Regions from separate parts of the Leptothrix cholodnii SP-6 genome, predicted to be linked through region 1. Evidence: predicted binding sites of a transcription regulator. Region 1 holds the regulator's gene; the other holds the start of a gene.
What was found. The regulator FliA, encoded in region 1, starts transcription of late flagellar genes. The targets are predictions, from matches to a motif close to CTAAAGTTTNNNNNNNNNNNGCCGNTA.

Region 1 (3,407 bases):
ATCGCCGCGCTGCGGGTGGCAGTACTTGCGGTTGTGGGTGGCGATGTAGCCGTTGCGGTCGGTGGCGATGCAGAACACCACCTTGTCGCTGAAGCCGAGCATCGGCTCCTGGATCGGCGGCAGCAGCTGATCGGTCAAGGCCACGTGACGCGTCAGGTGCTGCGCCGGATGGGTGTTGGCGATCGGGCGGTACTGGTCGTCGAACAGGTCGGCCAGCGTGATGCGGCCGTCGGCCAGCGCCTGCTCGAAGGTCGCCGCGATGCGGGCCGCGCCGTCCTGCACGGCCTGGATGAACGGCGTGTCCTCGGTCTGCGCGCCGCTGCCGGCGAGCTCGTCGATCAGCTGTTCGGACAGGTTCAGGAAGCGGTCGCTGCAGCCCATCGCGGCGTCGAGGCTGACCATGGCGTGCTGCATCTCCTGGCCGAGGTGCTGGGTCTTGTCGCTGACCGCCGCGCAGGTGCTGCGGCTGGCGGTGGCGGCATCGTTGATGCGCACCACGCCGGCCTCGACATGGGCGAACGCCAGGTGGATGCCGCGGGTCGGCTCCACGCCGGGTTCGACCCGGATGTCCTGCGAAAACGCCTCGATGCGCTGGTCGAGCTGGGTGAGCGTGCCCATGATGGTCTTGGACGACACCTCGACGCGGCCGGCCAGGTCCTTCACCGCATCGGCGACCACGCCGAAACCGCGTCCGGCCTCGCCCGCCCGCTTGGCCTCGACCATCGCGTTGAACGCGACCAGCCGGGTCTGCAGGGCGATCTGCGTGATGTCGGCGGCGGCGGTCGAGACCTGCTGCAGCACCGACACGATGCCGGCCACCTCGGAGGCCACCTGCTGCGCCACCGCGCGGGCATGCGCCACCGCCTTCACGCTGGCGGCCGTGGCGTCACCGATGGCCAGCTGGGCACCCTGCACGTGCTCGAGCTGCTGGTTGAGCTGGCCCAGCGACTCGACCTGGCTGACGACCAGCTTCTGGGTGTCCTCGATCGCACCACGCGCCTGCGCGGCGTCGCGGCCGATCTGGGACACCTGGCTCGCCAGGCGCTGCACCAGGGCGTTGTCGACGGCATGGCGGTCGCCGACCTCGGTATCTGCATGGGCATGGGATCGAACGGTCCGGGGTGCGGGTGCACGCTCACGCAGGAAGGCAAACATCGGCAGTCTCCATCTCAGCCCTCGTGGGCGTCTTGGCACCCCGAGTGGTGGGTCTGCGTCCCGGCGCGCGGCCGGAACGGGTCAAGGGAACGGGTCAAGGGAACGGGCCGAAGGCACGCCGTGCGGCCACACCGGCTCACCAGGTGCGCAGCTTGGCGCGCAGGCGGGCGATCGACTGGCTGTGCAGCTGGCAGACCCGCGATTCGGTCACGCCCAGCACGGCGGCGATTTCCTTCAGGTTCATGTCTTCTTCGTAGTACATGCTCATCACGTACTGCTCGCGTTCGGGCAGGTTCTTGATGGCATCGACCAGCGCCTGGCGCATGCGGTGGTCGTTGAGGCGGGCCAGCGGGTCGCCGCCGGTGTCGGCCGCCACGTGGCGGTCGAGGTAGTCGTTGTCGCCGTCGGCGCCGCCCATATCCTCGAGGTAGATCAGCTGCGTGCCACGCACCCGGTTGAGCAGGTCCTGGTACTCGAGCAGCGTGATGCCCATTTCCTTGGCGATCTCGCTTTCCTGCGGCGTGCGGCCGAGCTTCTGCTCGAGGCGGTGCACGGCGCCCTCGATGTCGCGCTGGTGCTTGCGGTTGCCGCGGCTCATCCAGTCGGAGCCGCGCAGCTCGTCGAGCATGGCGCCGCGGATGCGCTGGGTGGCGAAGGTCTCGAACATCACGCCCTGGCCGATGTCGAAGCGGCTGAGCGCGTCGGTCAGGCCGATCATGCCGACCTGGATCAGGTCGTCGATCTCGACGTTGGCGGGCAGCTTGGCGATCATCTGATGCGCCAGCCGGCGCACCAGCGGGCTGTACTGCTTGAGCAGCGAATTGACGTCGGGTCGTCCGGTGGCGGTGTACATGGCTGTTGGCTCCGCGTTCAGGTCATCGCCACGCGAGGCGCAGGCAAGGCGCTGCGCAGGCCGGCGTAGTCGGTTTCGCCGACGGCAAACGCCGCGGCAGCGCCCAGAGAGGCCTCGACCATCTGCACCAGCGCCCGCGAGGGTGCGGCCGTGGGCGGCTCGGCGGGGTCGACCTGCACCCAGCAGTGCTGGACGCCGCCGAGGAACATGTCGACACAGTGCGACAGCCGGTCGGCCACCGAGGTGGCACGGGGCGACTTGGGCGGCGCGCACAGCAGCAGGTCGTGGCTGAGCCAGTCGGCGCGCTGGGCGAACACCTTCAGCGCCGCGTAGGCATGGGTCATGGCTTCGGGCTGGTCGTCGCACAGCACCACCGGACGCGGCCGGCTCAGGCCTTCGTCGCCGCGGCCGAACAGGCGGGCGAGCTCGACCGCGCTGCCGTGCACCAGCACCACCTGCGAGGACGGCGCCACGTCGACCACCGCGTCGAGGAAACCGCGCGTCGAGCCGCGGCTGTCGACCCAGCGCACCGGCAGTCCGCGGGCGGCAAGGTACGAGACCCGGTCCGACAGCACCTCGATGCCTTCGGACAGATCGAAGTTCGCCAGCTCCTTGGGCGGGCCGCCGCGCTCGGAGGCGTCGACCAGCAGGGTGTCGAGCTGCAGGGCCTCGAGGGCGCTGCACAGGCGCTCGATCAGCACCCCGCCGTGGGCGATGAAGGGGTTCGAGACGACCGGGATGAAACGGATCGAGCGCGACGAGAACAGCCGGCGCAGGCCGTCGGCCTGATCGGCCGGCTGGGTGCGGCGGAACGGCGGGAAGGGGGGCGGGTTCGACATGGAGGTCCGTCCTGTGTGCGGTTCAGGCGTCGGCGCCGGATGAGCGCGAGCTGTTCGTCGGGGTCGACGACGAGCGGCTGCGTCGCGGCGCCTGAGGTGCGGGCGGCGAGGCGAACAGCAGGTTGACGTCGTTGGCATCCATGCGCCAGGCCTGGGCACCGGCGGTGCGCAGCGCGCGCTGCATCAGCGCCTGCGCGGTCAGGCGGTGCCAGTCTTCGGGCACGCGCTGGCCGTTGGCCACCGCCACCACCTTCAGGCGATGGCGGATCAGCGCGTCGACCGCCGGGCCGAGCTTGACCGCCTCGTCCATCTTGGAGAGCACGATGCCCTTGGCCTGGGTCGCCTTGTAGGCCACCAGCACGTCCTCGATGGTCTCGCCCTGCGCGGCGGCGTTGACCACCAGCAGGCGCTTGATCGAGGGGTGCGACAGCATGTCGAGCAGTTCGCGGGTGCGGGCATCGCGCTGCGCCAGGCCGGCGGTGTCGATCAGCACCATCTTCTTAGACTGCAGCAGGTCGAGCAGGTCTTCGAGCGCGACCCGGTCGTGCGCGGTGTGCACC
Region 2 (3,407 bases), 640 kb from region 1:
GGTGTAGTCGTAGAGGTCGCGCAGATTGAGAGCCAGTTCACCCCCGAACTTCAGGTTCAGCGCCGCCTTCAGGCCCTCGTCGAGGATGCGGCCAGCGTGGCGGACGTGGCGGCCCTTGTCTTCCGTGCGGCCCTCGGCCAGTGCGCGGCGGGCCTGCTTGACGGCATTGAGGAAGCCGTCGTAGAGCATCAGCGTCAAAGCGTGCGGCGAGGCCGAACTCACACCGGTTTCCACGCCGACCTGGTGGTAGAGGTGAGCCGAGAACTGAGGACGACCGTAAGAAGACGCTTGGCTGAACATGGCTGAATCCTGTTGGGGTGATGTGAACTGCTTGTTTGAGTTATCGACGCCGGGTATCGCTACTTGAGCCCCTGAAACCTGCGCCAGACCCTGAAACGGGGCCTGTATGCCCTGCATATCCGGCTCTGCACGGCCCGGACATCTCAGCTCGAACTCTTGTTCATGTTGGTGATCTGCTGGGTCATGTAGGTCGACAGGCCGTTGAGCTTGGCCATCTGCGTGTCCAGCGCTGTGTACTGGGCGCGGATGCGGGCCTCGACCCCGGTCATGCGCTCGTTGAAGTCTTCCTGCTTCTTCGCGTTGGCATCGATCTGCCGCTGCAGGCTGCTGCTGCGGGTCGACAGCGAGCCGTCGAAGCTCAGCAGCGAGTCACCCCACTTCTGCAGGCTGACGGCAAAGCCGTTGTTGGCCTCGTTGCCGGCGTCCTTGTTGGCGAACAGCGCCTTCAGGTCGGCCAGCTTGCCCAGCGAGCTGGTGAGCTTGGTGCTGTCGACCTTGAGCGTGCCGTCGGACTGCGGGTCGAGCCCGACCTGGGCCAGGCGATTGAACGCACCCGTGACGCCGCTGGTGCCGCCGATGATGTTGCGCATCGCCGAACGCAGGGCGTTGGTGCCCGAATCGCCCTGCAGCGTCGCCCCGGACTTGGCCGCGGCGTTGTACTTGGTCTGCTCGGCCAGGTACTTCGACAGGTTGTTGTAGGCGTCGGCGAAGGCCGTCACGGCGGTCTTGACCGATTCGGTGTTGCTGCTCACGCTCAGGTCGACCGGCGTGCTGCTGACCTTGCCGAGCTTGATCGTGACCCCGTCGACCACGTCGGTCAGCAGGTTGCTGGCCGAGCTGACGCTCAGGCCGTTGATGGTGGCCCGGGCGTTGACCGCCGCCTGGCTCTGCACCATCGCGTTGGCGCCCGCGGACGGGTCGAACGCCAGCGCGGACAGGCCGCTGGCGTCGGTGTTGTTGCCGTCGTCATCGGTGGCGGTGACGCGGAACGCGTTCTCGGCGCCGGTCTCGCTCGAGCGCAGCACCAGGCGCGAGCCCGAGGTGTCGTTGACGATCGACGCCATCACGCCCGACTTGGCGGCGTTGATCTTGTCGCGCACGTCGGCCAGGGTGTCGCTGGCAGCCACGGTCACGTCGACGCTGGAGGTGCCGCTCTTGGGCGTGAAGCCGGTCTGCCCGGCCGCCCAGGTGCCCAGTTCGAGCCGCAGCACGCCCGAGCCGACGGTCGACACCGAGGCCGGCCAGGCCGCCGACGCCACCGTCTGCGCGCTGGCCATCTGCTGCACGGTCAGGCTGTAGTTGCCCGCCGTGGCCCCGGATGCGGTGGTGGCGGTGAAGACGCTCGCGTCGCCCGAGCTGGCGGTGGTGGAACCCCAGGTGTCCGACTTGGTGAGATTGAGCGCCGCATCGCGCAGCGCCGACACGTAACTCTGGACCTTGCCGTACGCGCTGAGCTTGCTCTGGATCTTGCTGGCCTCCGTCTGCATCTGCTGCAGCGGGGATTTCTCCACCGCCATGAGCTGCGTGACGATCGAACTGACGTCCAGGCCGCTGCCGATCCCGGCGGAACTGATGCTGGCCATGATGCTCGCCCCTCATCAAAGTAAAGATGAAAAAAGTCGCCCGGAGCCTTTCGACAGCGGACGACTGATGTATCGACGCACGCAGCGCCGACTTGAGGAAGCCCGATGGGCAGCACCGCCGCCGCCACGGCGGCCGGGTTCAGCCCTGCAGCAGCTTCATGACCTGCTGGGGCAGCTGGTTGGCCTGCGCGATCATCGCGTTGCCGGCCTGCTGCAGGATCTGCGCGCGGCTCAGGTTGGCGGTTTCCGAGGCGAAGTCCGCGTCCATGATCCGGCTGCGGGCCGCCGACTGGTTCTCCACCGACACCTGCAGGTTCGAGATCACCGAGTCGAAGCGCGACTGCGAGGCACCCATCGTGGCGCGCTCGGCGTTGATCGTGTCGAGTGCGTCGTCGATGGCGTCGATGGTCGTGCCGATGGTGGCCGCCGCGGTGCTGTCGATCACGGCCCGGCCGGCGCCCGTGTTGTCGGTGCCGGCGACCGCCGTGATGGTGGCCGACGTCGTCATGTCGGTGGTGGTGATCGAGATCGTGTCGTCGGTGGTGGTGTTGGCGCCGACCTGGAAGTCCATCTGCCCGGCGTTCGCGCCGAGGATGTTCTTGCCGTTGAAGGTGGTGCCACCCAGCACGCGCTGCACTTCCTTGGCCAGCTCGCCGAATTCCTTGTCGAGCGAATCGCGGTCGGTGTCGCTGTTGGTCGCGTTGGCCGACTGCACCGACAGTTCCCGCATGCGCTGCAGGGCATCGGCGGCCTTGCCCAGGCCGCCTTCGGCGGTCTGCGCCATCGAGATGCCGTCGTTGGCGTTGCGCACCGCGACGTTCATGCCCTTGACCTGCGCGTTCATGCGCTCGGCGATCGCCAGGCCGGCGGCGTCATCCTTGGCACTGTTGACACGCAGGCCCGAAGACAGGCGCTGCATCGAGGTGGCCAGCGACATCTGCGAGGCCGCCTGGTTGCGCTGGGCATTCAGGGATGCCATGTTGGTGTTGATCGTCTGGGCCATGCTGATTCACTCCGAATGATTCCCACGTGATGGCGGCAATGGCGTGTTGCCGATGCAGCCCCAAGCAACTGGGGTGACGTTGCCGGGCGCCGCCCGGTGCGGCAGAAGCACGTGTGAACTTCTGTGGGATCGATTGTGGGCAGCACCACCCCCCGGCAATTCGCCGAGAAAGAGGCAAAACCGGCGGCAGTTCCGAGACCGGCAAAGTCGAGATCCGCAACGGCCGACGCCACCAGCGCTTGCGCGTGGTGGCGTCGTGAGGGCCGCGGTCGCGGCCGGATCCGCAACCCCGGGCCGGCCCGGGGCGGTGTCGGTCAGCGCAGCAGCGACATCACCTGCTGGGGCAGCTGGTTGGCCTGCGCGATCATCGCGTTGCCGGCCTGCTGCAGGATCTGCGCACGGCTCAGGTTGGCGGTTTCCGAGGCGAAGTCCGCGTCCATGATGCGGCTGCGGGCCGCCGACTGGTTCTCCACCGACACCTGCAGGTTCGAGATCACCGAGTCGAAGCGCGACTGCGAGGC

Region 2: fliD (flagellar filament capping protein FliD) is a predicted target of FliA. The motif match lies at 1,954-1,980, and genes of this name have one in related genera.

What each region holds. Positions count from the first base shown of each region.
Region 1 is NC_010524.1:1,721,743-1,725,149, reverse strand. It holds gene LCHO_RS08090 (methyl-accepting chemotaxis protein) at 1-1,155, opposite strand, end outside; gene LCHO_RS08085 (RNA polymerase sigma factor FliA) at 1,292-2,008, opposite strand; gene LCHO_RS08080 (protein antiactivator of flagellar biosynthesis) at 2,026-2,847, opposite strand; gene flhF (flagellar biosynthesis GTPase FlhF) at 2,870-3,407, opposite strand, start outside.
Region 2 is NC_010524.1:1,079,692-1,083,098, reverse strand. It holds gene fliS (flagellar export chaperone FliS) at 1-300, opposite strand, end outside; gene fliD (flagellar filament capping protein FliD) at 444-1,883, opposite strand; gene LCHO_RS05035 (flagellin domain-containing protein) at 2,023-2,886, opposite strand; gene LCHO_RS05030 (flagellin N-terminal helical domain-containing protein) at 3,201-3,407, opposite strand, start outside.